DNA from 4 places in the Paenibacillus sp. TAB_01 genome. Region 4 is predicted to be linked to each of the others. Evidence: riboswitches for the same ligand, from Rfam matches in the RefSeq annotation. Region 4 holds a riboswitch; each other region holds the start of a gene.
The links. Region 4 has a riboswitch for cobalamin ahead of ACHHV8_RS23165 (hypothetical protein). Riboswitches for the same ligand answer to the same signal wherever they lie in the genome.
Positions count from the first base shown of each region.

Region 1 (7,853 bases), 670 kb from region 4:
TCTGCAGCCGGGGTTCCCGGCTGACCCGATTTGCCGCGCAGGAAAGATTCGAACCAGCCGATCCACTGCCCGATCCGAATGACCGGATGCGTCGGCCAACGCGGGTCTCCGATACATAAATCTATTATAATAGCAGCTAGCAGCATCCATGCGATTTCATTCCATGAATAGAACAGCAACGTAAATCCCACCTATCTCAAGCGTCAATCCCCGAGCCCGGCTCCTTGACCGCTCCACCGGAATTGAAGGCTTTTCAGCTCCAGCGGAATGCCGGAAGTAACCAGGAAAACCTGCTCGGCCTCGCAGGCCAACCGCTGGTTCATCCATCCGGAGACATCGCGGAACTGGCGGCCGAGCTTATACTCTGGCACCAGTCCGTATCCCACTTCGTTGGTGACCAGCAGTAAATGGCGCCCTGAATCCGTATACTGCCTGCAGGCGGCCGTCAATTCTTCGATTTTGTCCATCAGCCGTTTTTCCACATCCGCTTCCTGCTCCCAGCGCAGCAGCCAATTCGTCAGCCATAGCGTCAAACAATCGACCAGCACGACAGCATCGCTGTCTGTCATGGAAGCTCCGATGCTTTCCAATACCTGCATCTCGGTCTGAAAGTTTCCGCTCGGCTCCGAGGAGGGCTGTTCGGCCGTTATAGCCGCCGTTTCCCGGGATTCCGGCGCATCGGCGAACGGCCTGTACCCCAAAGCGATAAAACCTGCGCCAGCTCAAAGGGCTCCTCTACCGTACTCCAGCGAAAAGATCTATCTTCACGGTGACGGCGGTGAAGGCCGATTCGCTCCCGCATCTCGTCATCATAGGCTTGCGCCGTCGCAATATATGCCCCTTGGGACCCAAGCCGAGCGGCATAACGCTCCGCAAAGGAGCTCTTGCCGCTTCTGGCGCCGCCAGTAATGAGTATTAGCACTTTCATGCCTCCTTTCTTCTTTTTCTATTTTTCTAAATGGAAGATTTCCAACGAGCCACATATAAAATATTCCAATTCAACGCTGCTTCCATGACCATGACCCGAAACCGTAAGCGGCAGCGTTTCTTCCCGTTCGTTCGGAATGAAAACTTCTTGCGATTGTCATATTCACATTTTATGAAAGTGAACCATTCTGAGACGCTAAAATGGAAAGCGCCTGCCGCAAGCCGCTGCAGACGCTCCTTTCCTGCTCGAAGCGCTATGTACTTTCTTTGTTTACATGATCGTGATGTGCCGCAGACATGCCTGGGTGTCTTTATGTTCATACCTGCTATGCTGCATCCGCGCCTAGGCATCCTTTATATTCTATCTGCCTTACTACATATGCACCTAGGCGCTCTCTATGCTCATACCTATCTGCTCCATCTGCATATAGACGCTCTCTATGCACATGCGTGCCTAGACATTCGCTATGTTCTACCTATCTTGCCGCATCCGGCCAGGCACTCTCAATGTCATTCCTGCCATGATGCATCCGTGCCTAAGCATCCAATGCCTTGCTGATGCCGGCATTCGCAAATGTGGCCATCTCCCGCATAATTTTTACCGCCGCTTCGATGAGCGGAAAAGCGAGCACGGCGCCTGTCCCTTCCCCAAGCCGCATATCCATGCGCAGCATCGGGGAGATACCGACCGCCTCAAGCAGCAGGGCATGCCCCTGCTCCTGCGACAGGTGCGAGGCGATCATGTAGGATGCGCTGTGCGGAGCAATCCGGCTCGCCAGCAGCGCTGCCGCGGAGGAAATGAACCCGTCGATGACGACGGGGCAGCGGTTCAGCGCGGCGCCGAGAATGACGCCCGTCAAGCCGGCGATTTCCAGCCCGCCTACCTTCGCCAGCACATCGAGGGGCCGGCCCGCATCGGGACGGTTCCGCTCAATGGCGCGCTCAATGACCGCCTGCTTATGCCGCAGACGGTCATCGTCGATTCCCGTCCCGCGTCCGACGGTAATGCCGACCTCCGTCCCCGTCAGTACGGCGAGAATAGCCGAGCTTGGCGTCGTATTGCCTATCCCCATTTCCCCTGTGGCAAAAAGCGAATAGCCTTGATCTACAAGCTCTTGAACGACCTGTACGCCGACCAGAATGGCATCAACCGCCTCATGCTCGGTCATGGCGGGCTCAACGGCCATGTTGCGCGTTCCTTTGCGTATCTTGCGCGAAACCAGCTGCGGATGCTCCAAATCGGCATTGACGCCGATATCCACGCATACGACTTCCGCTCCCGTATGGCGCGCCAATACGTTTACCGCAGCTCCGCCGTTCAAGAAATTCAGCACCATCTGCGGTGTCACTTCCGCAGGAAAAGCGCTGACTCCCTCCTCGCAAACGCCGTGATCCCCGGCCATCACGATGACTGCTTTTTTGCCCGGCTCCGGTATCGTCTTACCGCTCATGCCGGCCAGCTGGCGGGCTACCTCTTCAAGCTTCCCGAGGCTTCCCGGCGGCTTGGTCAACGAATCCAGATGACGGCCTGCCGCCTCTGCTGCTCCTTGATCAAGCGGTTGAATCTCCGATACGATTTGCTCCAACGATTTCATCCTTACTTATCCCCTCTCCTGCCATGACGCAAGCCTTATCCATAAAAACGATACATGAAAAATATCATATCCAATCGAAACATTTCAGAGCTTACTCCGTCAGCGGACGCTTCGCCTGAAGCAGCAGCTGCGGAACCCCGGAAACCGGGTGCTCCAGCACAATGGGCATTGTCCCGTATACCCGCTCCAGCAGATCGGCCCGGATCACTTCATCCGGAGTTCCGGTCCCTTCCACGGCTCCGCCGTTAAGCAGCAGCAGACGCCCGCAATACTGCGCCGCCAAATTCAAATCATGCAGCACCGCGATGACCGTCAGCCCCGATTCCTGCTGCCACTGCCGGATCCATTCCATCATCTGCACCTGGTATCCGATATCCAGATACGTCGTCGGCTCGTCAAGCAGCAGAACGCTGGGCTCCTGCGCCATCACCTTGCCCAGGGCAACCCGCTGCCGTTCCCCTCCGCTGAGCAGGCTGACGCTCCGGTGCTGCAGCTCCTCGAGCTGAAGCCGCTCGACAATCCCGTCGATCAGCGCCTCCGTACGGCTCCGTCCCTCGTCCCCAAGCCAATTCTGAAACGGAAAGCGGCCCATCTCGATCACCTCGCGAACGGTGAAATCGAGCGGAGGCAGCGCATCCTGCTGGAGCACCGCCATCCAGCGCGCGAGCGGCTTGCGAGGGTACCGGTGGGCCGGCTTGCCCTCCAGCAGCACAACGCCCTTCGTCGGCTTCATTACGCCCGACAGCAGCTTCAGCAGCGTCGACTTGCCGCTGCCGTTCGGGCCGATAATGCCGAAGCACTCGCCTGCGGCCACGGAGAAACTGACCCCGTTCAACACCGGACCTGTCGAGTAGACCAGGCTTAAGCTGTCCGCATGAATCAATGCCTGTTCCAACGGCTGCCTTCCTCCTTTCTCCCGCTTCGCGGAACCACCCGGTTGAGATCTGGGACACCCTTGCATATTTGCCGGTTCCCGGGCCTCCACCCTCCGCCATGCGGCACTTTAACCGGCCGTTTTCTTCTGCCGTCTTAATAAGTAGGCAAAGAACGGCGCCCCGAGCAGCGCCGTGACGACCCCGAGCGGAATCTCCATCGGGCTCAGCACGGTACGCGCCAGCGTATCGGCCCACAGTACGTACAGCGCCCCTCCAAGCAAAGAAAGAGGCAGCAGCAGCCGGTAATCCGCTCCTATCATCAAACGCAGCAAGTGAGGCACGATAAGCCCTACAAAGGCGACGACACCTGACACGGACACCGCAGCAGCCGTCACCAGCGTTGCGGCTATCAGCACGACCAGCTTTGTCCTCTCCACGTGTACACCCAGATGTGCCGCCTGCCGCTCGCCCAAAGCGAACAAGTTCATCGAGCGGCCATAGCCGAGCAGAATCAGCGCCCCGACAGCCAAATACGGCAGCATCACGCCGGAATACGCCCAGCCCCGGAGCGCTAAACTGCCCATCAGCCAGAAGACGATCTCATTGACGACCTGCTTCGACATAGCCACCATCAGAGACACGAAGGAGCCGAGGAAAGCCTGCATCACGACACCGGATAAAATCACCGTTTCCCGCTGCAGCTTGCCGTCCGAACGGGCCAGCGCGATGACAATGACCAGCGAGATACCGCCCGTCACAAAAGCCACTACAGGCACCGACCAAGAGCCGAGCAATGCGAACTGCAGCCCGGTCAGAATCAAAAAGGACGCCCCCACCGCGGCTCCAGACGAAACGCCGAGCGTATAAGGGCTCGCCAGCGGGTTGCGCAGCACCCCCTGGAAGGCGGCTCCGGCGATGCCGAGCGAAGCGCCGACACAGATTGCAAGCACGACGCGCGGCAGCCGCACGCGCCATATAATTTGATCCGCCGATGCCTGCCAATCCGGTGTCACATACCCGTGAATCCATGGCACATGATGGGCCAGAATTCCCCATACCTGCAGCAGGGGCAGCCGTACCGTACCGATCGATAAACTGAACGAAGCCGACAGCAGCAGGAGAAGGCAGCCGGCTCCGCCCCATAAACAGAGCTTCCGTCTCATCTACTTCACCAGCTCGGGATAGATTCCTTTAGCGACCTCCAGTAAGCCCTGTGTAATCCGCCGGTCCCGGACGGCTGATCAAATTTTGATCCAGCCCGACCAGCCGGTTGTTTTTAATCGCATCGATGCCCGCCCAGCTGCTGCGCTCCCTAATGATTTGATCCATCGTTTTTTTGGATTTCTCATCAATTAAATTATTCGGGTATAAAATGACTTGGGGATTGTCGGCAATGATTTGCTCCTCATTCATTTGGGCAAAGCCCTTCACATTGGAAGCGACATTGATCCCTCCGGAGAGCGTGATCAGCTCGTCCATAAACTCTCCCTTGCCGACCGTCCAGCCCGGCGAAAATTCAATCAGCACCCGCTTTTTCTGCTCCGGCTTCAAATCCTTCACGGCATCGGTCACCTTCTGCAGGTCGGCCTTCATGCCGGCAACGAGCTTCTCCGCCTGCTCCTGCTTGTCGAACAGCTGCCCGAAGATCAGGATGTTGTTCATTACATCCTCCACCGTCTTCGGATCTACCTTGAACACATTCACCTGAAGGCTGCGCAGCTTATCCACTACCGGCACAGGCAGCGACACGCCGGACAGCACGACGTCCGCATTCGCGGCAATCAACGCTTCCTCGTTCGGCTTGACGATGCTCCCCATCTTCGGCTTGCCTGCCGCCTCCGCAGGATAATCGTCGTAATCGGAGACGCCGACAACTTTGTCTCCCAGCCCTAGAGCAAACAGCGTTTCCGTCTCGCTCGGCGATACCGAAACGATGCGCGCCGGAGCTTTAGCGAACGTGAACTCTTGTCCCGTCGCATCCTTGACTTTAAAAGGATACACTGTCGCCTTGGCTCCGGCGGACGCCCCCGTCCCCGCTTGCCCACCTGTATTGGCGCCTGCGCCCGCTTTAGGGGGATCGGCCAAATCGCCCGCTCCCGGCGTTTTCGGCTTCTCGCCGCAGCCTGCAAGACTCCATGCCAGCGTCAGCCCCAGAAGCGCCGCAGCCCCTTTACGCAGCCACCGCTTCCCTGTTGTTTCCCGTGTTGCCTTCATTATTCCGCACTCCTATCGATCATGGTTTGCCAAACAAAAAAACCTTCGTTCCTTTTCGGCGAAAAGAAACCAAGGGCATAACGACCTCCAATGGCCGTCCTGCCTGAACAGACAGAGCAACCATTGGCTCGCGACGCTCCTTTTTCCTCGAAAGGGGACAGTCTTCGTTCGTACAGGCAGGTCTCCTGACTTATGGGGAGCTGCAGACTTCCTCGCCTTCCCGCTGAAGTAAGAGCAGTGGCTTCCTGAGGGTCATCCCCAATAACAGTGGCGGGACCGTGCCGGATTCGTACCGGCTTCCCTTTTAACTTGAATCGCATCTCGTATGCGAATAAGCACCTGTTCGATGTATGAAATGAGACAAGCCGCCCGAGCGGCTCAGTCTATTTTTGCGCGATCACTTTGATCACTTGCATGACTTTATCCTGATTCTTCGCGTTTGCCGGAACGAAGGCGACCAGGTCCTTGCCGTTCAGCTTCAATTCCGTAAACCATTTGGTCTGCTCCAGCGGAATGCCGTACAAATGCTTTTCCGTCTTTCCGTCCACCGGAAGCTCCAGCACGCCTGATGGGAAGTCCTCCTGCTTCGCAATGTTGTCGAGGCTGACGTATCCTCCCTGCTTGCCTATCACATTGAACTGCTCCGCCGGAACGATGATAATCCCGTTATCTCCTGCAGCTATTTCCACAATCAGCTTTTCCATAGAGAACACAGGTACGGTCAATACGCTCACCGTCGGCGCCTGCCCTACCTTCGCTTGGAGCGCGGCCTGCAGCTTATCTCCTACTTCGTTAGGTACCCCGTTCTGCCCCATCATAAAAATAGGCACGTCCGCTTTCGGGTCATTCCCGCAGCCGGCCAGCGCCAGCATCAACAGCATGAAGATCAGCAGCCATTTCCCTCTCATAGTCCCTCTCCTATCTGATGAAAAACACTATACTATCAGCCACCATCATATCATAAGTGAGAGCGCTCTTTCAAAAAAAAGAAGAACCGCATTAACGGTTCCTCTTGTTACGGTTCATATATTCATTGATCTTCAAGTCAAGCATCATGCTGATCTCCACAACTTCAGAAGAGGTTAAGCTTTTGTCTATCTGGACCCGCTTTTCTAATTCCATTCGCAATTGATAAATCTCTTCTTCTAAAGATAAGGCAGAAGATGATTGCTTCTTTTTCCCAAAAATCCACTTGGCCTGTTGATCCTTCTCGCGAACCCAACCCATATTCAAATACTGCCGAAGCTGATATTCCGGAAAAGCCATTTGTCATCCCTCCTTAACCACGTATCTTTAGACAAGATCGTTTCATAGAAATAAAAATTCATGAAATATTTCTTTACTATAAAGATACCAGCTTTTTCCGAGGTTGCAAATGACTACTTTTGTCGAATTTACAGTTTTTGTATAAATTTACCGATCCGTTCGATCGCCTCGATCAATTGAGTGACGGAAGTCGCGTAGGAACAGCGTACAAAGCCTTCTCCACCCAGCCCGAACACGTTGCCCGGCACTGCCGCAACCTTCGCTTCATACAGCAGCCGTTGAGCAAATTCCTCCGAGGTGAGCCCTGTGGAAGCAATCGAAGGAAACGCATAAAATGCGCCTTGAGGCTCGTGGCAGGTTAAGCCGATTTCACGGAAGCCCTGAACGACCAGCCGCCGACGTTGGTTGTATGACTCGACCATGTGGTCCTTTTCTTCCAGTCCGTTCTTCAAAGCTTCCAGTGCCGCAACCTGTCCCATGGCCGGAGCGCACATCACAGTGTACTGGTGAATCTTGAGCATAGCGGAGATCAGGTCACGATGACCGCAGGCATAACCCATGCGCCAGCCGGTCATAGCGAATGCTTTGGAAAAACCGCTGACCAGAATCGTCCGATCCTTCATGCCCGGCAGCGAGGCGAAGCTCACGTGCTTCTGCTCATAAGTCAGCTCCGCATAAATTTCGTCGGAAATGACGATAAGATCGTGCTCTTCGACGATCTTCGCAATCGGCAGCCAGTCTTCATAGGTCATAATGCCGCCGGTCGGGTTGCTCGGATAGCACAGAATCAGGATTTTGGACTTCGGCGTCAAGCTTGCCTTTAACGATTCCGGCGTCAGCTTGAAGTTGTCCTTCGCGAACGTTTCGATCCCTACGGGAATGCCGCCGCCGATCTTCGTAATAGGCGAGTAGGAGATATAGCAAGGCTCCGGTATCAAGATTTCATCGCCGGGCACGATGAGCGCGCGCAGCGCCA
Region 1 is NZ_JBIFNP010000001.1:5,450,754-5,458,606, forward strand. It holds gene cbiB (adenosylcobinamide-phosphate synthase CbiB) at 1-179, opposite strand, end outside; gene ACHHV8_RS26575 (bifunctional adenosylcobinamide kinase/adenosylcobinamide-phosphate guanylyltransferase) at 204-701, opposite strand; gene ACHHV8_RS26580 (bifunctional adenosylcobinamide kinase/adenosylcobinamide-phosphate guanylyltransferase) at 647-928, opposite strand; gene cobT (nicotinate-nucleotide--dimethylbenzimidazole phosphoribosyltransferase) at 1,464-2,522, opposite strand; gene ACHHV8_RS26590 (ABC transporter ATP-binding protein) at 2,614-3,405, opposite strand; gene ACHHV8_RS26595 (FecCD family ABC transporter permease) at 3,526-4,560, opposite strand; partial or broken gene ACHHV8_RS26600 (ABC transporter substrate-binding protein) at 4,561-5,611, opposite strand; cobalamin riboswitch at 5,770-5,969, opposite strand; gene ACHHV8_RS26605 (hypothetical protein) at 5,995-6,519, opposite strand; gene ACHHV8_RS26610 (aspartyl-phosphate phosphatase Spo0E family protein) at 6,611-6,877, opposite strand; gene ACHHV8_RS26615 (aminotransferase class I/II-fold pyridoxal phosphate-dependent enzyme) at 7,006-7,853, opposite strand, start outside.
Region 1: another riboswitch for cobalamin. It lies ahead of ACHHV8_RS26600 (ABC transporter substrate-binding protein); the one in region 4 lies ahead of ACHHV8_RS23165 (hypothetical protein).

Region 2 (7,853 bases), 920 kb from region 4:
TTGGTCAAGGAAACGGCCAGCTAGTCATCTAAAAAGGAAAAAAAGGAAACAGCAGCTTTATTTTTTGCGGCTTTGGGGCTTGTCGGATGCTTATTCCTGTATTGACAATGATAATGAGAACCATTATCATTTGAGATAGGTTCTTACCGAGCGACGACGACAGGGAGTGCTGAGCCATATGAAAATTAAGTACTGCTGTAAAAACCTGAAGCAAGGCTCCAAATCCGTTTACAAAGCCATGAAGAGCAAGTTTCCGGATATCAAGCACAAGAAACGCGATTGTCTCGGCAGCTGTAAGGCCTGTTCGAAAGGCTGCATGGTATTGTTCGGCAAGTCGGAGCAGCTGATTTGCGCCCCTTCGGCGAAAAAGCTCTATAAAGAACTGAAAAGCAGAATCGGGTAGCTTCCCGCGGAAAGGAGCGATTCTTGATGACTTTTTTATGGATCCTCTCTCCTGCGCTGTTCGTTGCAATAGTATTGGTTTTATTGTATATTTCGGGAATGAGAGCGAAATAACTACAATAGACCCATAGGAAGGTGGATACCCACTTGATGTCAGATGAGCTGTTCCAGGCATTGAACGAACAGATGAACTTTGAGTTTTATTCCTCGCAGGTATACTTGGCGATGGCTGCCTATTGCTCCGGTGAAAGTTTGGATGGTTTTGCCAATTTCTTTATCGTTCAAGCCGAAGAAGAACGGTTCCATGCGATGAAAATGTATAAATATTTGAATGACCGCGGACGGCGTGCGACCATTGCCGGGATGGACAACCCGAACAACGATTATCATTCTGTGCTCCAGGTGTATGAGCATGGCTATGAGCATGAGCAAATCGTTACGAAGCGGATTTATCATTTATCCGATCTGGCGCTGAACGAGCGTGAGCATGCTACGATGCAGTTTCTCAAATGGTTTATCGATGAGCAGGTGGAAGAAGAAGCGATGTTTGACAGCATCATTCAGAAGCTGAAGCGCATTGACAGGGACAGCAACGCTTTCTACATGCTGGATGCGGAATTCGCGCAGCGTGTCTTCACACCGCCGACCGCCTAACCTATTCTATTGGTACATATATAAAGTCAACCAAGCTGCTGCGCCATAAGGTGCGGGCGGCTTTTTTTTCGTGGCTGCTATTCGAAAATCGGCTTATGCCGGGCCCGAGGGTGAGGACGGATGCAGCGGATGAATAACGGACTATGACTGCGGTCTTAGCGGAACATGACTATCTTCATAAAGATTTATTTATAGTTTCCGTTTCGACAAAAATACTGAGGATCCTGAAGCGGAGGCCTCCAGCAAGTGACATTATTTTTTGACAGCTTCCGGTATACTGAAGTTATACAAGCACACGCGATGTAAAGTGAATTGGATGGAGTGTGGTCAATAAGTATGCAGGGGCAAACCAAGACAATTGATATCAAAGTCATTTTGGAGCAGCTTCGGATCCCGCTGGAATCGTTTGAAGCAGCGTCTGCTGTGCCGAATCCGGGAGCCTTTTTACCGACGACGCCAGAAACTCAGAAAGAATTATGGAATGTTGCAGGAGCCTTCTTCAGCCTGGACATAAAAAAACGGGATGCCCGGTGTTCGCAAACTCCTTAATTGCCCCTGCGGATACCCCCTTGTCTGGACAAATCTTGACTCCCAGTGATATGATGAAGTTTAAACAACTGCATATCATTGAAATAGGTGCTGAGCGGGATGCAATCCCGTTCGGTTTAAAAGGGAAGCCGGTGCAAATCCGGCGCGGACCCGCCACTGTAAGGAGCGCCGATACGATTATCGGCAGTCTTTCCGAGATGTAAACGCCACTGGGCTTCAGATCTAAAGCCCGGGAAGGCATCGGTAAGAATGCTCCAAGTCAGGAGACCTGCCTAGCTTCAGAACACTGTTGACCTACGAGGATTTAGGGAGGTGTTAGAGATCGGCTTATCAAAGGGGCGGACGGTACGGTTGTACTGCGAGCGGCCGCCGGAGACGGATAATGATTACAGAAGCATTTCTAACACATTGCGCATGTGTTGGGAATGCTTTTTTTAGTTGTGCTTCGAATGGACTAGACTTCGACTTTTATCATAGTCCTTAATATGAGGACAATACAATGTAGATGGGGAGGCCCGGCGTGATGGCAGGCAAATTGTTAATTATCGGCTTCGGACCCGGCAGCTTTGAGCATATTACCAAGCGGGCGCGCGAAGCGATTCAGGAAAGCGAAGTCATCATCGGCTACAATACCTACGTGGATCTGATCCGGGGACTGCTGTCGGACCAGTCCGTCGTGCGTACGGGAATGACGGAGGAAGTCAGCAGAGCGCAGGAAGCCGTCCGTCAGGCGGAAGCCGGGAAGAAGGTAGCGGTTATTTCGAGCGGCGACGCCGGAGTCTACGGCATGGCCGGACTGGTCTATGAAGTGCTGATGGAAAAAGGCTGGAGCCGCCAGCATGGCGTTGAGGTGGAGATTATCCCCGGAATTTCGGCGATCAATTCCTCGGCTTCCCTGCTTGGGGCTCCTGTCATGCATGATGCGTGCACGATCAGCCTGAGCGATCATTTGACCCCTTGGGAGCTGATCGCCAAACGGGTGGAGGCTGCCGGCATGGCGGATTTCGTTATTGCGCTGTATAACCCGCGCAGCGGGAGACGCACGCGGCAAATCGTGGAAACCCAGCGCATTCTGCTGAAATACCGCTCGCCAGACACGCCGGTCGGTATTGTCAAAAGCGCCTATCGCGACCGTCAGCATGTGGTGCTGACGAATCTGCGGGATATGCTGGATCATGACATCGGCATGCTGACGACCGTCATTATCGGTAATTCGTCGACGACCGTATACGACGGCCTGATGATTACGCCGCGCGGTTACCAGCGCAAGTACACGCTCGGAGCGGACGTACAGCCGCTTCGTCCGCATCAGCGGCTTCAGGAGGCTGCCGAGCCGTGGGCATTGAGGCAAACGGACGGCCTGCTGCAGGATCAGGGCGACGAGGACTGGGCCTGGGAGGAGCCGGACGACGATGAATGGTCGGAGGCGGAGATGCGTGAAGCAGGAGACAGCCGGCTCGCAGGCGGAAACGCGGCGGCAGGAAGCGGAGCGCAGGCGCCCGGCGGCGGAGTACTGCCCACGGGAGCGGAGCGAGGGCCGTCGGGCAGTGCGGCGGACGGAGCAGCGCGTGGTGCGAGCGTAGGCGGAGTGCCGGCAGCGAGTGCCGAGCATGGCCCGGCAGGGCCTGCAGCGGACGGAGCAGCGCGTAGTGCGAGCGTGGGCGGAGTGCCGGCAGCGAGTGCCGAGCATGGCCCGGCAGGGCCTGCAGCGGACGGAGCAGCGCGTAGTGCGAGCGTAGGCGGAGTGCTGGCAGCGAGTTCCGAGCGTGGCCCGGCAGGGCCTGCGGCGGACGGAGCAGCACGTAGTGTGAGCGTGGGCGGAGTGCTGGCAGCGAGTTCCGAGCGTGGCCCGGCAGGGCCTGCGGCGGACGGAGCAGCACGTAGTGTGAGCGTGGGCGTGCTGACAGCGGTGGCAGAGAGCAGCGCAGCGGTGGCGGTTCAGGAGCGCAGCCCCGCCAGCCCGGCCGCGTCTCTGATGCTGGCGCTGGAGGCGCTGCAGCTGGCCGACAGGGCCAAGGGCGTAGAGACTCCCCCGGCGCAAGGTCTTGCGGGCGCGGGCTTGTTCCGCCAGCAGTCGATTTTTGAGCTAGCGGTCAGTCCGGGCGTCGTCGAGAAGAAGTTTACGGCGAAGCAGATGCTGACCCTGGCCGATGTGGTCGGTGAAAAGGGCACGATGGAATACACGCCTCATCATCAGATGATTGTGCGCATCCCGACCGACAATCCCGAGGCCGTCACGTCCAGACTTCGGGCGGAAGGCTTCCTGCTTGCGCCGATCGGCGATGTGGCGCAGCTGAAGGCGTGCGACTTCTGCAACGCCGAGAAAGGCGACGCGATCCCTTACGCGGAGGAGATTCAGGAGCGCCTGGGCGGCTTGCGCGTGCCGAAGGAGCTGCGCATCGGCTTGAACGGCTGCGGTATGGCTTGCTACGGCGCAGTGAATGAAGATATCGGCATCGTGTACCGCAAAGGCAAGTTCGATCTGTTTCTTGGAGGCAAGACGGTGGGACGCAATGCCCATCCGGCGCAGCCGGTAGCGGAGGGGATCGAGCCGGAAGCGATCGTCAATACGATCGAGCGGATTGTGCAGCGCTATGTCGCAGAAGGGCATCCGAATGAGCGATTCCATAAATTTTTTAAACGGGTCAAGCAAATTGAGGGGTACCAACATCAAGAGCTCCCTGTTTTTACAATAGAAAATGCCGTTTGCGGAGATTAAGCGGAGAGAACGGACGAAGGCAAGACTAAACATGGGAGGTACATAGATGAAGGCGGTTTTATTTGTTGGCCATGGAAGCAAGGATGCCGAGGGGAACGAGGAGATCAGGGCATTTGTCCGCTCCGTTGCGGAAGGACTTGAAGGTCCTTTGGTGGAGACATGTTTTTTGGAGTTTGAAGCGCCGTCCATAGCACAAGGGATCGCGAATTGCGTTCGTCAAGGGGCCACGCACGTAGCCGTTGTGCCAATTACTTTATTTGCTGCGGGTCATGCCAAAATTCATATTCCGGCAGCCATTGATGAAGCGAAGCTTCGTTACCCTGATGTGAAATTTACTTACGGGCGCCCGATCGGGGTCCACCAGCAGGTGCTGGATATTTTGAGCTCCCGGCTCGAATCCGCGGGAGCTTTAGCCGAGCTGACGCTGGGCGAGCACACGGACTTGGAGCACACGGCGGTGCTGGTTGTCGGACGCGGCAGCAGCGACGCGGATGCGAACAGCGATTTGTTCAAAATTTCCCGCTTATTCTGGGAGAAGCTCAAGGTGAAATGGGTCGAGACGGCTTTTATCGGGGTCACCGCTCCGCTAATGGAAGAAGGCGTCGCGCGCTGTTTGATGCTTGGCGCCCGCAAAGTCATTATCCTTCCTTACTTTCTGTTCACCGGCGTGCTGATCAAACGGATGGAGCAGATGCTGGAGCAGTACCGCGAAACATATCCGGAACATGAATTTGCGCTGGCCGATTATTTCGGCTTTCATCCGAAGCTGAAGACCATTTTGCAGGAGCGGGCGGTTGAGGCGCTTGAAGGTGAGGTTCGCATGAACTGCGACATGTGCCAATACCGGATTGCGGCAATGGAGCATATTGATCACCACCATCATCATGACGACGACCACCATCATCACGGACATGACCATGATCACGAACACAGTCATGACCACGATCATGAGCATCATCACGAGCATGTGCACGGACATGACCACGATCATGAGCATCATCACGAGCATGTGCACGGACATGACCACGACCATGAGCACCATCACGAGCATGTGCACGGACATGACCACGACCATGAGCACCATCACGAGCATACGCACGGACATGACCACGACCATAAGCACCATCACGAGCATGCGCATGGACATGACCACGATCACGATCATGATCACGAGCATGAGGGCGACCGCAATCTGGTAGGCGTGAGCGGACAAGTGCAGCATGATCACGCACATGAGAAAAAGCAACCCTGAGCATCCTCACGCTCAGGGCTGCATCCAGCGAGCATAAGCAGGCTCAAGCGGAAAGACCGCTTGACGCCAACGATAAAGCAGCAGCTGGCGCACCATCTTAAGCTAGAGAGGGGCAAACAAAATGATACTGGTGATGGCTGGAACGAGCGACGCCCGGGAGCTCGCGCTGCAAATACAGCAGGCGGGTTACCCGCTGCTGACTACTGTCGTGACCGACAGCGCCGCCCGGTTCATGGAAGAAGCCGGGCTGCCCGTTATGAAGGGCAGGCTGACGGCCGAGGCGCTGAGCGCTTTAATCCGCGAGAAGGGAATCCGCGCTTTGGTGGATGCGACGCATCCTTTTGCCGAGGAAGCTTCGAAGAATGCCATTGCGGCGGCCCAGGCCTCAGAGGTGCCTTATATCCGGTATGAACGGGACCGGATCAGCATTGAGAACCATCCGCTCATCACGTTCGCGGACGATTACGAGCAGGCCGCAGAGCTGGCGGCGGCCAAGGGCGGCGTCGTCATGCTGACGACCGGCAGCAAAACGCTCCATATTTTTGCCAAGCGGCTGCTGGGGCTTCCCGGCACGACCTTGGTCGCCCGGATGCTTCCGCGCCTGGATAATATGGAGAAATGCGCGGAGCTAGGCGTAGAGCAGAAAAATATTATCGCGATGCAGGGGCCTTTCAGCAAGGAACTAAATAAGGCGTTGTACGCACACTATCAGGTGACGCTGATGATCACCAAGGAAAGCGGCAAAGTCGGAGCCGTGGACGAAAAGCTTGAATCCGCACTGGAAATGGGCATTGAGACGATTGTTATCGGGCGTCCGGCGGTAGATTACGGCACGTCCTTTGGCCATTTTGACGATGTGCTCACTAAACTAAACGAGTTGCTGCAGGAGGCGTAGATCGATATGGATTTCGGTACGGAGTTTAAACCGTTGACGGTACAGCCGCAAGAAATTGAGGAAGAAAGCTTCCGCATGATTACGGAGGAGCTGGGCGAGCACCCTTTCACAGCAGAGCAGTATCCGGTGGTACAGCGGGTCATTCACGCTTCCGCGGATTTTGACTTGGGGCGCAGCCTCGTGTTCCATCCCGACGCGATCCGCTCAGGGATCGAGGCCATCCGCGCAGGCAAAAAAATCGTAGCCGACGTACAGATGGTACAGGTCGGCATCAGCAAGCCGCGTCTCGCCAAATTCGGCAGCGACGTGCACGTGTACATCTCCGATCCGGACGTGATGGCGGAAGCGAAGCGCCTGAATACGACGCGCGCGATCATCTCGATCCGCAAAGCGATCCGCGAAGCCGACGGAGGCATCTACGCGATCGGCAATGCGCCGACCGCTCTGCTGGAGCTGATCCGCCTGGTGAAGGCGGGAGAAGCGAAGCCGGGCCTGGTGATCGGCGTGCCGGTAGGCTTCGTATCCGCAGCCGAGTCGAAAGAGGAACTGGCGAAGCTGGACATTCCTTTCATTACGAATATCGGCCGTAAGGGCGGCAGCCCGGTAGCGGTGGCGTCGGTCAACGCGATTTCACTGATGGCGGAACGGTTAGGGTAACAGGCGTTATGGCAGCGAACAACGGCAGCGATACGAAAGAGACGAAGCCGCTGCGGCACGGCTATACGACCGGCTCCTGCGCCACAGCAGCCGCGAAAGCAGCCTTGACCGCTTTGATATTGCAGGAGAAGCAGACCGAGTCGACGATTCGTCTGCCGATTGGGCAGGACGTGACGTTCGAGATTGTCCGTTGTGAATTTACGGCGGAGCGGGCGGAGGCGGAAATTATTAAAGACGGCGGAGACGATCCGGACGCGACGCATGGCGCGAGGATTATTTCCGCGGTCACGTGGAGAGAGGAGTCCGGGTTCGAGCTCGACGGCGGCATTGGCGTCGGTCGGGTCACGAAGCCGGGCTTGCCTGTTCCTGTAGGGGAAGCGGCTATCAATCCGGTTCCCCGGAAAATGCTGCGCGAGGCGGTCGCGTCCGTGCTGAACCAGTTTGAGCTGGAGCACCGGGGAGTGAAGGTGGTCGTCAGCGTGCCGGACGGCGAAGAGATAGCCAAGAAGACGCTGAACGGACGGCTTGGCATTCTCGGCGGGATTTCCATTCTCGGGACGCGGGGCATTGTCGTGCCGTTCTCGACGGCAGCCTATAAAGCGAGCGTAGCCCAGGCGATTCGTGTCGCGGTCAAATGCGGCTGCAAGCATATCGTCCTATCCACCGGCGGACGGACGGAGAAATACGGGATCGACATGTACCCGGATTTGCCGGAGGAAGCTTTT
Region 2 is NZ_JBIFNP010000001.1:5,701,536-5,709,388, reverse strand. It holds gene ACHHV8_RS27790 (NAD-dependent epimerase/dehydratase family protein) at 1-24, shown strand, start outside; gene ACHHV8_RS27785 (DUF1450 domain-containing protein) at 179-403, shown strand; gene ACHHV8_RS27780 (ferritin) at 553-1,056, shown strand; gene ACHHV8_RS27775 (hypothetical protein) at 1,393-1,605, shown strand; cobalamin riboswitch at 1,674-1,895, shown strand; gene cobJ (precorrin-3B C(17)-methyltransferase) at 2,129-4,324, shown strand; gene ACHHV8_RS27765 (sirohydrochlorin chelatase) at 4,371-5,576, shown strand; gene cobK (precorrin-6A reductase) at 5,698-6,471, shown strand; gene ACHHV8_RS27755 (precorrin-8X methylmutase) at 6,478-7,128, shown strand; gene ACHHV8_RS27750 (cobalt-precorrin-5B (C(1))-methyltransferase) at 7,137-7,853, shown strand, end outside.
Region 2: another riboswitch for cobalamin. It lies ahead of cobJ (precorrin-3B C(17)-methyltransferase); the one in region 4 lies ahead of ACHHV8_RS23165 (hypothetical protein).

Region 3 (7,853 bases), 3.3 Mb from region 4:
AGCGCGCACCGGACCAAGGCTGTATCTTTCAACACAGGTGCTTATATGCGAAGCCGGAATGCGGGGTCTTGAAGCCCAAGCTGGAAAATGTTGACGGCAGCCACTTTGTTGCCTGTCATTTACATAAAAAATAATCGTCACCTGGGGAGATGAAAATGAGAAAGCATACATCCATTGTTACAGCCATCCTTGCTTTTCTGATGCTGTTTGCCTCAGCTTGCTCCGGCGGCAGCCAGAGTCAGCCATCTTCGGACGGCGCAGAGCGCAAGAAGGAGCTTGTCGTAGCTATATCCGGCGACGGGCAGATGGACCGATTCGATGCGGCATCGTATAACGGTCCCCATCCGATCTACAAGATGATTTACGAAGGCTTTGTGGAAGACGGCGGAGCGGAAGGAATCCTCCCGTCGCTGGCCACGGAGTGGAGCGTTGCCGAGGATGGAAGGACGTACACGTTCAAGCTCCGGCAGGGGGTTAAATTTTCCGACGGAACGGATTTTGACGCGGACGCGGTTATTTTCAATTTAAACAGATGGGTGAATAACAAGCTTCATGCCGCTCTGACCTCGGTTAACGTGGAAAGCATGGAAGCGGTAGATAAATATACGGTCAAGATGGTTTTTACAAACCAAGCCTACCCTATACTAACCGAGCTTTCGTTTCCAAGACCCGTCCGGTTTCTGAGCCCGAGCTCGATTCAAGCGGTCGAGGGCGACCCGATGGGGAAATTCACCAAGCCGGTTGGGACGGGGCCCTGGATGCTCGAAAGCTACAAAAAGGATCAGGAATTCGTCCTCGTTCCGAACCCGTATTATTGGGGCGGGAAGCCGAAGCTGGATCGTATCGTATTTAAAGTAATTCCGGAAGGCCAGGCCAGAATCATGGCGCTTCAGAGCGGGGAAGTGGATATCATTGGGGGAGACCTGCTGGGTAAGATCCCGCTGGACAGCATCGAGGCGCTGAAAAAAGACAGCAGCATCACCGTCTACAACGATCAGACGATGAGCTCTCAATTCATTATTTTCAACCAGGATAATCCGGTGTTTCAGGATAAAAACGTCAGACTGGCATTTAATTATGCCATTAACAAGGAAAGCATGGTCAGCAAGCTGCTGAACGGGATCGGGCAGGCGGCGGACGGACTGAACCAGTACAGCGTGCCGTATGTGACCAAGGAAAATAACCAGTGGTACAAGTATGACAAGCCGAAAGCGAAGCAATTGCTCGAGCAGGCCGGCTTCAAGGATACGAACGGGGACGGCATTGTAGAGAAAGACGGCAAACCGCTGGAGATCAGCTTCGTATTGACGACCGATATGTTTCCCGAATGGAAGCCGATGTGCGAATTTATTCAATCGGAGCTTCTAGGGATCGGGGTCAAAGCCAATCTGAATGTGCTGGATGCGAACGCTTATGCGGACGCTCAAGTAAAGAGCCGCAAGTTTGATATATTGATCCAGCGTACCTCCTCTGACTCCTGGCTGCCGCACAGCGACCTGCTGCAATTTTTTACCATATTCAATGCGAATAACAAGGCGCGTGTATGGTATGACGAGCGTTTGGTCGAGAGCATCAACGAAACGCTGCAGACGATGGATGAGAAGAAGAGGCAGGAGAACTATGACAAAGTGTTCAAAATCATGCATGACGAAGTGGTGTGCATTCCGCTGTACTATCCTGTGACGACCTTTGCGGTGAGCTCCAGGGTTCAAGGCTTTAAAACCGGCGTCAACGGCTATGCGCCGATTGAATGGAGCCAGCTGGATATTGCCGCCAACTAAACGCGATCTAGGAGGATCTTATGGAGCTTCAGCAAAGAATTGAAAAAAATTGGACGGACGGTGCCGTTAATTACAGCAACAGTGTGAAGGGCGAGCTGGGCAGCATCTCGATGAAGCAGGCATGGATCGATATGATCCTTGCCCATGCTCCTCACACGGGAACGTTGGATATATTGGATGTGGGAACAGGCCCCGGTTTCTTTGCAATCATCATGTCGCTTGCCGGGCATCGGGTTACTGCAGTCGATTGTACGGAAAAGATGATAGAGCAAGCGCGAATGAACGCACAGCATGAAGGAGTACAGCCGAGCTTTCACGTATCGGATGGACATCAATTGGATTTTGCCGACGAGTCCCTCGATTTGATCATTAGCCGGAATGTCACATGGACGCTGATCGATGCCGAGAAAGCGTACCGCGAATGGAGACGCGTCCTGCGTCCCAACGGAAGAGTCATCATTTTCGATGCCAACTGGAACATGCGTTATTTTGACGAGGAATATATGAGAAAGCATGAGGAGGATAAGCGCGAATATGAGGCCAGGTTCAATAAACCGGCACAGCATTACACCGATGAAATGCATGAGTATAGAAAACGCATGCCGATGTGCAGCAGGCTTCGTCCGCAGTGGGATTTCGATACGTTGATGAAAATTGGCTATTCGAAGTTTTACTGCGAGATCGATGTGACGGACAAAGCATGGGACGAAGAAAGCCAGGTGAAATTCAAATCGACGCCGATGTTCATGCTGGTTGCGGAAAAATAGAATTTTATGGTGCTTGCACTGTTTATTCATTCCCTATATGATGGACAGTAAGACAAGTGAATATGATAAAGATCAGGTGTCTTTGCGAAAGCAAAGAGTAACAGGGAATTGGGTGTAAATCCCAAGCGGTCCCGCCGCTGTAACCGGGGAGTTGCCTTCAACGATGTCACTCAAAGAAATTTGGGGAAGACTGAGGGCGATGACGATACGGAAGCCAGAAGACCTACCTGATGGTTGCACCAAACAAAGCCTTCGGAGAAAAGGAGTGGTGTGCATGGAAGACGATGATGATTGGAGTATCTCGTTTTATTTAGCTGTGCACGGACGCCTGCCTCTTGATGAAGAGGCGGGCTTTTTTGTTGATGGAAATGGATGAACAGCAAGTATGATTATCCATTCAGCCATTTGGAAGTGAAGTAAACAGAGGGGAATAAGGGGAAAGGGGAGGAAGCATGGCTACATGGGACTTATCGGGTACGCAGCATCATGTCCTTATTTGTAATGGAGGAAGCTGTCTGCGCAAGCAGGGAGACGAGGTTACGCTTGCTTTACGGGAAGAGGTCGCATTGCATGGAGCGGAGAATCTTATTCATACGACCAGAACCAGGTGCAACGGCCGCTGTGAGGACGCATGTGTCGTCACGGTATATCCGGAAGGCATCTGGTATAAGGATATCGGACCGGAGAGCGCAAGGCTGCTCGTAAGGGAGCATTTGCTCCAAGGCAGGCCGCTGTATGAACGAATGGCTTATTCGTATCGGAACGAACGATTTGTTCCTACAGGCAGCGGCGCCAAAGGCGTTCCTCGCCATTAGCACGGCCGGTGACCCGGCTGTATAATGAGAGGGACTGGTTAGGACAAAGAACTTACGGAAAGGGGGAGCCGCTTGACTTTACAGCAATTAAAGTATGTTATCGAGGTCGCCAACCGCGGCTCCATCAATGAAGCCGCCAAACGGCTGTTTATTTCGCAGCCGAGTCTTTCCAATGCGATCCGGGAGCTGGAGGAAGAGCTGAAGATTTCCATTTTTGAACGAACGAACAGGGGCATCTCCCTTTCCAAGGAAGGGGCGGAATTTTTAAGCTACGCGCGCCAGGTGATAGAGCAGGCGGAGCTTCTGGAAGGACGCTACCTGCACGCGAAGCCGTCCCCGCAGCATTTCTCGGTGTCGACCCAGCATTATGCTTTTGCGGTAAATGCGTTCGTCAGCCTGGTCCAGGATTACGGGCAGGACGAATACGAATTGGCGCTGCGCGAGACCAAAACGTATGAAATCATTGAAGATGTCAAAACGATGCGAAGCGAAATCGGTATCCTGTACCTCAATGAGTTTAATGAAAAAGTAATAAAGAAGATGCTCCAAGCGGCGAACCTGCAATTTACCGGCTTGTTTACCGCTAAGCCCCATATTTTCGTCAGCATTTATCATCCGCTGGCGAAGCAGTCTGTCGTGACGTTCGATCAGCTGCAGCAGTACCCTTATTTATCGTTCGAACAGGGGGAGTACAATTCGTTTCATTTTTCCGAGGAAATTCTGAGCACAATCTCACATAAGAAAAGCATACGGGTGAACGATCGGGCTACCCTCTTCAATTTGTTGATCGGATTGAACGGCTATACCATCTCGACCGGGGTGCTGAGCGCCGATTTGAACGGCAATGAAATCATTCCGGTTCCGCTGGACTGCGAGGAAACCATTCACGTCGGCTGGATCTCGCATAAAAATACACAGTTAACGAAGCTGGGCGCGGCTTACATTGAAGCGCTCCGGAAGGCCATTGGCTGTTAAACGAAACTGACGGAACCATTCCGTCTCCATAAAATGGTTAGAGGCGGGGGGATGCGGTTCCCGGCCTCTTTGCTGCGCCTAGATAAGTCTCCTGTTCGAAAGTACCTTCCAGGTCGTTGAGCTGCCTCCGGCCGGAGCACCCTGCCGCACAGCTCGAGCCAGCGTTCCCGGGTTGCGGGACTCGTATATTCGAGATGGTGCATGAACGTTTCGAAATCTTCGAGACCGAAATGGCGGATGAGGGAGGTCATGCGTTGCTCATCTTCCACGTGGGATAAGAAATGAAGCAGCTCATATCGCATAAGAGGTTCCTCCTTGCCGGACGGATGTAAGTTTTCAAGCTGCTTGTATAAGCCTGCTTGACAGGGCAGACTAAGCAACCGCAGGACTGGTTTTTTTATTTTATTAGGCGGACACCGTTTTCATGATTGCAGGATCGGATTCGAAGCCCTGTGTGAGCGCTTCATGATGTGCTTGGAGTCTTTAAAATAATTCGTTGACGGATTGGGGAAACACATATATTATATAATATATGTTGTATACATCATTCGAAACAAAGGTGGAAGTGCAATGAGCTTACCGAAGATCGACACATCCAATTTATGGGATAAAACCTATGCGCTCTTGAAAGAAAGCATTATTCGCCGGAAATATGCACCGAACCATAAGCTGTCGATTCCGGAGCTTTCAGAGCAGTTAGGCGTAAGCCGTACGCCAGTAAGAGATGCGTTGACGCGTCTCGAAATGGAAGGACTTGTGAAAACGGTCTCTAAGGTGGGAACATTCGTGGTTGCTATAACGAACCAGGATGTGCAGAACATTATGGACACCCGGCTCATGCTGGAATTTTGGGTTATTGAGAAACTGAACAACGTTGATAAGGAAACGCTGAAATTCAGAATTTCGAGAATGCAGGACATTCTGAGGCAATCCGCCGCCAAGGTGGAGTCCAACCATGTGGACGAGTATTTGAAATCCGATTTTAATCTGGAGTTCCATCTGGAATTTATGGAGCTCGGACAAAATAAAAATAACCTCGATATTTATTTGAGAACGATGAATTACCGGTATATTACAATGAAATCATCGATCGTGACCGATGAAATGGTGAAAGTAGCTATGAACCAGCATCAGCAAATTGTCGATGCCATCTTGGGTGGGGACATCGGCGATATGAAGCAGGTCATCCAATTGCATCTGGAAGATTCGAAGGAACGGCTTCTCAAAGGAATTAGAGAAAACGGCGGAAGTATTTGAATGGAGCGTGGAGCGTTCCTTTCTAAGCGAAGGTTCGTAAGCCAGGCTGTAAGATCAGGAACGAGAGGATAGAGCATGCTTCTATTCAATCATCCTTTTTCTTCAATAAATGATGTATACAACATACTACACACAACAAAAGCAGTTAGTGTCGGAGGGGGCAGCTGGATGTTTAATGCAGAGGGAATAATACCGGCGATGATAACGCCGTTCAACGAGCAGCAGGAGGTTAACGAGGAGGCCTTGCGCTTTCTTGTAAAGCGCTTTCTTAAAGCCGGCGTTCACGGATTGTTTTGCCTGGGCACGAACGGCGAATTTTTCTCGTTAAGCTTTGAAGAGAAAATAAGGGTCGCAGCGATTGTCATTGAAGAAACGAAAGGGCAAATTCCCGTCTATGTCGGGGCAGGCTGTATCAGCACGGCGGAAACGGTCCGGCTGATACACGAGCTGGAGAAGCTCGGGGCAGATGCATTATCGGTCATTACGCCGTATTTTCTCTCCTTCACCCAGAAGGAATTGGCGGACTATTACCGCACATTGGCCGACGAGACTTCGCTGCCTATCGTCTTGTACAACATTCCGGGGCGAACGGGCAATGCACTTCATCCTTCGACGGTCAGCGAGCTGGCGCAAATTCCGAACATCGTAGGCATTAAGGACAGCAGCGGCAGCTTTGATACGATACTCAGCTATCTGATGGAGAGCAACGAATCGTTCTCCGTGCTGGCCGGCACCGATTCCTTAATTTTATCGACGCTGATGTCGGGAGGACGGGGAGCCATCGCAGCTACGGCGAACTTGTTCCCCGAGCTGGTGGTGTCGATCTACGAGCTGTGGAAGCAGGGAAGGATCGAAGAGGCGGAAGCCATGCAGCGGGGGCTGAGGGAAATCCGCAGTGCATTTCAATGGGGGACGCTGCCTTCGGTATTGAAGGAAGCGATGAACTGGATGGGGCTGCCTGCAGGACCGTGCCGCTTGCCGGTCAGTCCGCTCAATGCGGAGAAGAAACAAGATATTTCCCATTTGATGGATATGTATCATAAGCGCGGGCTGCTGATCGCCGACGATACTGTTCCTATGAAGAAGGTCACTTAACAGCTACATAAAGGAGGAATACTTGTGGGTTGGAGAACAAATCTTGTGAATCAAGGAATCGACAAGGACGGTATGCTGCGATCCCGCTATAACGGCGGAGCCGAATCGTACCTTCCTACCTCTTACCGCGTGAATCATGCGCCCAGCATGACGGAGCTCGCTAACGGGGACCTGCTTGCAGTATGGTTTGCCGGGCATACGGAGGAAGGACGCAGCGATATTGAAATCGTCATGTCCAGGCTAAAAGCGGGGGCCTTCCAATGGAGCGAGCCGGTGAGGGTATCCGATGACGATACCAGATCGGAGCAGAATCCGGTGCTGTTTGAAGCCCCTGACGGCAGGCTGCTCTTGATGTACACCGCGCAGGAGGCAGCTTCGATGAGCCGCGCGGAATTCAAGAAGCTCTATCCGAACGGGGCCTTTACCCGGCAGGAGACGGCGGTCATCCGGTGCCGCGAATCGGCGGACAACGGATATACCTGGGGACCGGCCCGCACGATGTTCGAAACGGAGGGCTCGTTTTGCAGGGCGCCGATTCATGTCGCAGCTGACGGAAGCTGGCTGTTCCCGATGTGGTACAGTAAGGCCGACGGCCGGACCGAATATGGCAGCGATTACAGCGTCATTCAACGCTCTGTCGATGAAGGGAAGACGTGGGAGGAAATCCCGGTCCCGAACAGCCGCGGCCGTGTTCATGCCTCGCTGATCTCCGGCGAAGGCACGAAGATGCAGGCCTTTTTCCGAAGCCGCGCCGCCGACCGGATTTATGTGAGCGAATCGTCCGACCTCGGACGCACATGGAGCGAGCCCGAGCGCACCGTGCTGCCCAACAATAATGCGTCCATCCGGGCGATCCGCCTGCAGAGCGGGCGGTTGGCGGTCATTTACAATCATGCAAGCGCGAACGCTAACCCGGAGCTCACGGTTTGGCCCAAGGTCAGATATCCCGTAACCGTGGCCTTGTCTGAGGATGGCGGACTCACCTGGCCGTACCGCAGGGTGATCGAAGGCGGAGACGGTTTTTGCGGAGAGGCGAATGAAGCCCTCAATCGCCGGTATGAATATCCGTGGCTCACGCAAACCAAGGACGGCCTGCTCCATGCTTCGTTTGCGTACGGCGGGCGGGAAGGCATCAAGCATATCGTTTTGACGGAGGCGTGGGT
Region 3 is NZ_JBIFNP010000001.1:1,453,429-1,461,281, forward strand. It holds gene ACHHV8_RS06995 (oligopeptide/dipeptide ABC transporter ATP-binding protein) at 1-134, shown strand, start outside; gene ACHHV8_RS07000 (nickel ABC transporter substrate-binding protein) at 156-1,781, shown strand; gene ACHHV8_RS07005 (class I SAM-dependent methyltransferase) at 1,802-2,548, shown strand; cobalamin riboswitch at 2,606-2,793, shown strand; gene ACHHV8_RS07010 ((2Fe-2S) ferredoxin domain-containing protein) at 3,001-3,363, shown strand; gene ACHHV8_RS07015 (LysR family transcriptional regulator) at 3,436-4,338, shown strand; gene ACHHV8_RS07020 (hypothetical protein) at 4,335-4,640, opposite strand; gene ACHHV8_RS07025 (GntR family transcriptional regulator) at 4,909-5,595, shown strand; gene dapA (4-hydroxy-tetrahydrodipicolinate synthase) at 5,764-6,690, shown strand; gene ACHHV8_RS07035 (sialidase family protein) at 6,715-7,853, shown strand, end outside.
Region 3: another riboswitch for cobalamin. It lies ahead of ACHHV8_RS07010 ((2Fe-2S) ferredoxin domain-containing protein); the one in region 4 lies ahead of ACHHV8_RS23165 (hypothetical protein).

Region 4 (7,853 bases):
GCGGAGGCGCGGATCGCAAAAGCCAGAACTCCCGCGGGCGCGGAGGAATAAAGCGGAATCGGGATGAACATGCCGACCGTATTGCCGCCAGCCAAAGCACCTGCCTCATCGCCTGAAGCTATACTTTCAATAGTCAAAAAGTACAGCTTGTTCCAGCCATACTCAGTATACATATACTGCTTGAATGAATCGCTGGAGAAGCTGCCTGAAGAAGTATACAGCATGTCGATATTTCGGTAAAACAAAAATATTTCGCTGATGAGCGGATTCACATCCTTGTATTTCTTAAGGAGCGCTGCCGTTTCTACCGGCCTGTAGCCTTTATCAATCGAGTAGGGAGCCAGCTTGGTATCACTGGAAATTTGCTGGGCCGTCTGCAAGAGGGCCGATACGCTCGTATCCAGGTTCATCTTGGCTTGATCCAGCTTATTCAAATGAAATCCGGTGATTTCGGCCTGCAGATTTGTAACCGCATTCAAATATAGAATGACGCCAAGGATGACGACAGGAATCGGACCCGGCCAATACATATGAAAATAAATATTTATAAAATAACCTTTTGTTCGGCATAAGCCCCTCCGCTAGTCATAGATAACTAAAAAGCATCAAGCGTACCCGCGTCTTCACTGCGATCAACTTATTTCCACGGAAGCATTCCAGCTCTATTGGGACTACGCGGGGCGCTTACCCTACAGTTCAAGTTATAATACCATTGCAGATAGGATGATGACCATATGTTATTAACGTACAGACTATGTTATTTACTCCAGTGAATTAAAGCAACATCATGAATCATGCCGTTTTTTCGCCGCGTTGGAAAAGTTACGTACGTATGCACAATATTTAACTCATGCAAAAGCCCGGATAATACCTCCGCTCGTTCCCTTTCCGTTACCTGCCCGTTCTCTTTGACTCGTAGCGGTCCTGCGAACGGCCTGCCGACAGACTGTATTAGGAACACGTGACGCCGTGCGGTTTCGTTCATTTTCAGCAAGCTTGCTTTCATATCGCGGATACGATAAAAAGCGTTGGCTCCAAATACGATATCCGCCTTGAGTTCGGGAGCTTCCTCCCACTTCGTAATGATCGCTTCAGGAAGCGGTCTGTCTCCGACAGGCCAGCTGCCGCATAGCTCCTTATACATCGCCTGCGACGGTTCAATAAGGGTAATCTCATGGACATAGGGGGCAAGCAATTGCGTGAAGCCGCCTGTTCCGGGCCCTATTTCCAGCAGATGATCCCCCGGTGAGAGCATCCCGTAGACGGTATTCATTAAAGCTTGGGTGTACGGGGCTAACGGATTCCGCTCATCATAAGCAGGCGCGTTCAGGACCCAGAACTTCTCTTCCTCTGCATCCAGGCCTACGCGGACATCTTCCGCAGCCGCTTGCTCCCAGGCTTGAATCCAATATTCAGAAGGCGTAAGTGCAGAGGTCGCTGCTTTGATTTGACATTCGTTTTCTCTCCTTATATTCATGGTTTCATGATGGATGAAAAGGCTTTAAAAGCCTGCGTCAACTGTTGTGTATAGGGATGCTCCGGCTGCTCCCATACAGCCTCGCTATTCCCCTGTTCTACCAAGCAGCCCTTGTGCATAACCGCTATTCGATGAGAAGTATGGCGTACGAGGTCCAAATCATGGGAGATGAATAAGTAAGCCATCCGATATTGTTTCTGAATGTGCTGGAGCAGTTCAATGACTTGCGCTTGTACGGAAACATCCAGCATGGAAGTGGGCTCATCAAGAATGAGCAGCTTGGGCTCTAAAGTCAGAGATCTGGCAATAACGACCCGCTGAATCTGTCCCCCGCTGATCTGATGGGGATACCTGTACAGAAGGTCGCGGTGAAGCCCGACAAGCTCCAAAAGCTCCAATATTTTGGCTTCGCCGGCTCCTCTGTCCATCAAACGGTGCAATGTTATCGGCTCCATCAGGCTTCGAAGAATGGTTTGCCGTGGATTGAATGCGGAGTCCGGATGCTGAAATAAAATTTGCATTTGCCTGCGGAGCGGCTGCATCTGTTTCATCGTAAAATTGGAAATATCGTGGCCGTTAAACACAATATGGCCCCCTGGATCTGCCGGAAGAAGCTTCAGCAGGAGGCGGGATAAGGTCGATTTGCCGCAGCCGCTCTCCCCTATTAAGCCTAATGTCTCCCCTGGCGCTATCTCCAATGAAATATTGTGAACCGCCCGAAGGCTTCGTTTATGCAGCCAGCCGCTGCTAAAGGTTTTGCTCAGGCCGGCGACCCGGATCATAAAGAAAACACCTCACTTTGCTGCCTTCCGCCGCTTTCGGACTGCTGCAGTTGCTCTGTATGGATGCCGAAGGCATAGCTGCAGCATACAGCTCCGGCATCCTTAAGCCGCATTCGGGCCGGCTGTGTCTGCACCGGCTGTAAAATGAGCAGCCGCTGCCCGGTTCCGTCCAGCTCGCGCTTGAACCCGGGATGGGCACCATCCCCCGGGCAGGCATCGATGCAAGAAGCCCTTGGGTATACGGGTGTCTGGGGTTTCGAAAAATGTCTGCGGCATGCCCCTGCTCCACGATCTGGCCTGCATACATGACACCGACCACATCGCACAGCGATTCCGCTACATGCAGATCGTGCGTGATGACCAGCATCCCCGCGCCTGTCTGGTACGCGACCCTGCGCATCATTTCTACCGTCTGGTACCTGACCATCGCGTCCAAGCCTTTGGTGGGTTCATCGGCAATAATTAGCGACGGATGGCCGCACATGCCAATGGCGGCAAGAACCCGCTGCTTCATCCCGCCGCTAAGCTGAAAAGGATAGCTTCCCAGCTTGTGCTCCGGTTCAGGCATATGCAATTGGCTAAGCAGCCGCTGGGCCTCTTTATTCCATTGCTTGCCGCTGCTCGTTCTGCGGTGTCGCGCGATAGCCTCTTTCAACTGATACCCTATTGTCAGCACAGGATTAAGAGAGGCTGCCGGATTTTGCGGGATCAGAGCAATTTCGCTTCCTCTCCATTTACGTATGCTTTTCCGGTCGAGCTTTAACAAATCTTGTCCTTTGAACACGATAGATCCGGTGACTTCGGCCGTATCGGGAAGAAGACCGGGAATCGAAAGGCCAAGAACCGATTTACCGCTGCCCGTTTCACCGATCAGACCCCAGATTTCTCCTTGATGCAGATCAAGAGAAACCCCATTTACTGCATGAACCATCCCTTCTCGGATACGAAAAGAAGCCTTCACCTGACGTATTTGAAGAAGCGGAGCCACATACTCACTTCCTTCCCGTATTAAAGCAGCGATTTCTCTTGAGTCGATTTAGTATCCAGCCTGTCTCTCAGGTAATCGCCTATCCAGTTAATACACAATGAAACGATGGCAATACAAAGCCCGGGAGCCAGCATAAGATGGGCATAGCTTCGGAAGTACGGCCTGGCATCATTCACCATCACTCCCCAATCGGCCTCCGGCGGTTGAAGCCCAAGTCCCAGAAAGCTCAGCGAAGCGATGGATAAAATAACTCGTCCGATCCGGATCGTAAATAATACGATTAATGGTCCTATCATATTAGGAAGGATGTGACGGAGAATCATATAACAAGGCCCGGCTCCAAGGGCGCGGATGCCTTCAACATAAGGTTCTTCGCGGAGCTTCATTACTTCACCGCGAACGACACGCGAGAATTCCGGCCATGAAGTGACGATAAGGGCGATGAACAAGCTCTTCATCCCGGGCCCCAGCGTACCGGCAATGGCAAGCATGAACGCCAAGCCCGGCAAGCCTTGAAAAATGCTGACGATCCCTTGGATGAGATCATCGATCCAGCCTCCCCAATAGCCTCCTATTGTCCCGATAATCAGACCGAGCCCCATCGTAACGGCCGTTACCGCAATGGCGAGAACGATGGAGACTCTTCCGCCATAAAGAAGCCGGCTGAACACATCTCTTCCCAGCGTATCCGTCCCCAGAATATGGGCTGGCGAGAGCGGAGCGAGACGCTCCGACATCTGAACCTGATTGAGGTCATACGGCGCGATCCAAGGTGCCAGGAAGCTGCATAATAATACGAACAGAAGCACGAGACATGCGAACCCGGCAGCCCCCTTCATCAGCGTTTCATTGGCGGGGCCCCCATTCAAGCCGCGTTTCAGCTTCAGCTTCATTGAAGCTTCCCTCCCAGCCTCAATTGCGGGTGTATCACAAGATAGGAGAAATCAACCAATACATTGAAGGCGACATAGACAAGTCCCGTAAATACGACATAGCCCTGTATCACAGGGTAATCTCTGCGAAAGATCCCATCCATAGCGAATCTTCCTATTCCCGGTATGGCAAAAATCACTTCCACAATGACCGAACCGCCCAGAATGGCTCCAAAGTATGAACCAATGACGGTAATGAGCGGAATCATCGCGTTACGCAATGCATGAATGAGTAATATGCGTATGTCGCGCAGTCCTTTGGCTTTGGCGGTTACTATATAAGCCTGATTCCATACCTCAAGCAGAGCCGCGCGTGTTAAGCGCATCAGCACCGCACTCGTTCCTGCTGCCAATACGATGGCGGGCATGATGAGGTGCTTTATCGTTCCATAACCGCTGGTCGGCAGCCAGTGAAGCTTTTCGGAGAATACCGTGATCATCAGAATAGCCAGCCAGAACCCGGGGATGGAAACCAACGATAATGCTGCAATTCTAGCTGTATGATCCACGGCCGTATTTTTCATTAGAGCCATCAGCATGCCCAGTGGAATCCCTGTCCCAACGGCAATGATTAGAGCCATGCCCGACACGCTTAACGTGACGGGCAGCCGGCGAAGGAGTTCTCCGCTCACGGATTCTTTCGTCATGTAGGATGTTCCCAGATCCCCGTGACAGGCTCTCCACAGCCAATGAATATATTGGACCGCCATCGGATCGTTCAGTCCAAGCTCCGCTCGCTTGGCATCGATCTCGGACTGCGTCGGCTCGTTGACCCCATTCAAGGTTAAAGCTTCGACCGCAGGATCTCCGGGCGAAGCTGCACTTAAAGCAAAAGCTATTAAAGAAATACCCATCATGACCGGAATGGCTGCCGCTATCCGTCTCAAGAAGTACATCATCTTAAGAGGCCCACTTGAGCTCGGGAAGCGTCGTTCCGTAAATCGTCGCTTTATAGCCTGTAATTTTCTTGTTGTAAGCAATCAAGCTGGCATCGTTAAAGAGGGGAATCGTCGGTAGATCGGATGCGGCAATCGTCTGAAGCTCGTTATAGATGTTTTTCCGCTCGTCCATACTCAAGGTGGTTTTCACTTGATTGAGCAGCTGGTCCACTCTGTCATTCTTGTATCCAAGGCTGTAGCTCTTATTGCTGGAGCCCGTGCTGGATAAATAGTTGGTGAACAGCGTATACGGATCTCCGTTCGGCAATCCTTGTGTGGCGAGAGCCAAGTCATAATCCCCTTTGGACTGCGCTTCCTTGAATGCCGCCCCGTCCAGAATCCGGATATTGACGTCCAGCTGCAAATCCTTCAATACGGACTGGAACAGCTCCGCTTGCGCTTTATAAGGATAGCGGTCCAAGCCATAGGTCGGAACGATCAGATCGATGCTTTTTCTTTGACTGCCAAGGACTTCAACAGCTAATTTCTTCGCTTCCTCCGGGCGGTAGTCCGGCTTCATATCTTTATAGAAAGGCGAGGTGTTATTCAAGAAATTCACCGTGGCCGTTGGATAACCCAGGTAAAGCTCCTTCACTAACTGCTGACGGTCGATCATCATGCTAACGGCTTGACGCATATTGGGGTTATCGAAAGGCGCTTTTTTCCCATTAGGGTGCAGGTAGTGAGAGATCGTCGATTTGGTCGCCGATATTTCGAATTGCGAATCCTTCAGCAGCTCCTTCGCTAAGGTCGGCGGGATCGCGCCCAAGTCCATCACCCCCATAATTTCGCCGGACTTCAGCGCAGCAAGCCTGGTATCGGGATCTGGAATCACGCGAACGCGAATCCGCTTGGCAGCCGCTTTCTCCCCGTAATATCCGTCAAAGGCTTCCAGCAGGGCATATTGATCCTTCTGATGCTCGACCAGCTTGAAAGGGCCCGTCCCTTGCGGGAGTCCGTTGAAATCTCCCTTTTCATTGAAATTTTTGGGACTATAGATCGGGCTGGAGAAATTCACCATCGAATACAGCAAGGTCGGCTGCGGATTTTCAAAGACGAGCTTGAAGGACATGTCGTCGATTTTGACGACGTCTTTTAATCCTGGATAGGAGCTTTTGATATCTAACGTATAGAACGGTGAACTCTTGGGGCTGACCTGCTTGTACCGGTTAAAGTTAGCGATCACCGCATCGGCATTCAGCTTCTCGCCATCATGAAATTTGACATTCTCCCGCAGCTGAAAGGTTCACTCTTTGCCATCCTGCGACATGGTCCAAGACTTGGCCAGCTTGGGAGCAGGCTGTCCGTCCTCGGACGCTGTAATTAAAGGCTCCCACACATAAAGAATGGTGCTCGTATAATAAGCATCCTGAGGTCCTGGAGCCAGGTCGCGCGGAGCGGCCAGAACCACTTCTTCCGGGTGCGCGCTGCCGGATGCAGGTGATGAATTAGCTTGTGGCTGCGCAGCCGGACTGCATCCCACTATCGCAAGGAGTAAACACAGGGCAAGCAAGACAAGCTGAAGCGTGATTTTGTTGCGTGTAAATGAATGAAGCATGACTAAGATTCCTTCTCTCTTTCTGAAGTAAAATGCAAAAAAGACATCTTTACCCAGAAGTGAAGAAAGGTAAAGATGCCCCGATTGTTGAGAAACAAACGACAAGCCGTCCTTAACACTTCCCTATCTTCCGTAGGTAAAAGCAGTGCTGACAGAACAGGCAGGTCTCCTGGCTCTGGATTCTTCATCTTCAGCAGCCTTCCCGGTTCGATCCTAAGACCAGTGGCATCGTTGCTGAGACTCTTCCATTACAGTGGCGGGACCACGTCGGCATTGCACCGAACTTCCCTTTTAAGCTTTAGCTGCCGCTAAAGCACCTTGTTCCCACAATATGCAATTATGAATTTCGGTTGAAATCTATCTGATCATATATTAAAATTCCGTTTTGGGCAAGCGCTGGCGCTGGCGCCAGCGTCAATCGCCGAACAGAAAATCATCATCCGTCAACGTTTCCACATTCACCGTCCGAATATAGCCGTTGCCTTTCTTGGAGAAGAAATCGTGCTGCTTCGTGCGGGTATTGATCCCGTTGAGGACAATCGGATTAATCTCTTCGTCCGGGAATAACGGCTCCAGCCCCAGATTCATCATTGCCTTATTCGCGTTGTAACGCAAGAAGGCCTTCACTTCGTCCGTCAAGCCCACAGCGGAATACAATGCCTCGGTGTACTGCTCCTCATTGCTATGCAAATAACGCAGAAGGCCTTGCAGCGTCTCATAAGCGGCCTGCTGCTCGTCCTCATCCATCTGGGCATAAAGCTCCTGAGCCAGCATGCCTACGTACAAGCCGTGAATGCTTTCATCGCGGAGAATCAGATTGATAATCTCTCCGCTGCTCGTCATTTTGCCTTGCCCGGCCAAGTAGAGCGGATAAAAGAAGCCGCTGTAGAACAAGTAGCTTTCCAGCAGCACGGAAGCGGCCATCGCCAGATACAAATCTTTGCGCGAAGTGATGCCGTTATAATATTGGGAGATCGTCTCCGCCTTCGTCTGCAGGAAACGGTTGTTCTCAATCCATTGGAAGATGGCGTCGATCTCTTCTGTCGAAGCTAAGGTCGTAAAAATACTGCTGTACGATTTGGCATGGATTTGCTCCATCATCCCCATAAAACCGAGAACGGCTTTGCGCTGCAGCCCGTCAACCAATTCAAGAATTTTCGGCATGCCGACGCCGCCCT
Region 4 is NZ_JBIFNP010000001.1:4,777,676-4,785,528, forward strand. It holds gene ACHHV8_RS23130 (helix-turn-helix domain-containing protein) at 1-530, opposite strand, end outside; gene ACHHV8_RS23135 (hypothetical protein) at 758-1,477, opposite strand; gene ACHHV8_RS23140 (ABC transporter ATP-binding protein) at 1,474-2,259, opposite strand; gene ACHHV8_RS23145 (ABC transporter ATP-binding protein) at 2,225-3,247, opposite strand; gene ACHHV8_RS23150 (ABC transporter permease) at 3,268-4,140, opposite strand; gene nikB (nickel ABC transporter permease) at 4,137-5,078, opposite strand; gene ACHHV8_RS23160 (ABC transporter substrate-binding protein) at 5,080-6,354, opposite strand; gene ACHHV8_RS23165 (hypothetical protein) at 6,364-6,675, opposite strand; cobalamin riboswitch at 6,818-7,012, opposite strand; gene nrdF (class 1b ribonucleoside-diphosphate reductase subunit beta) at 7,090-7,853, opposite strand, start outside.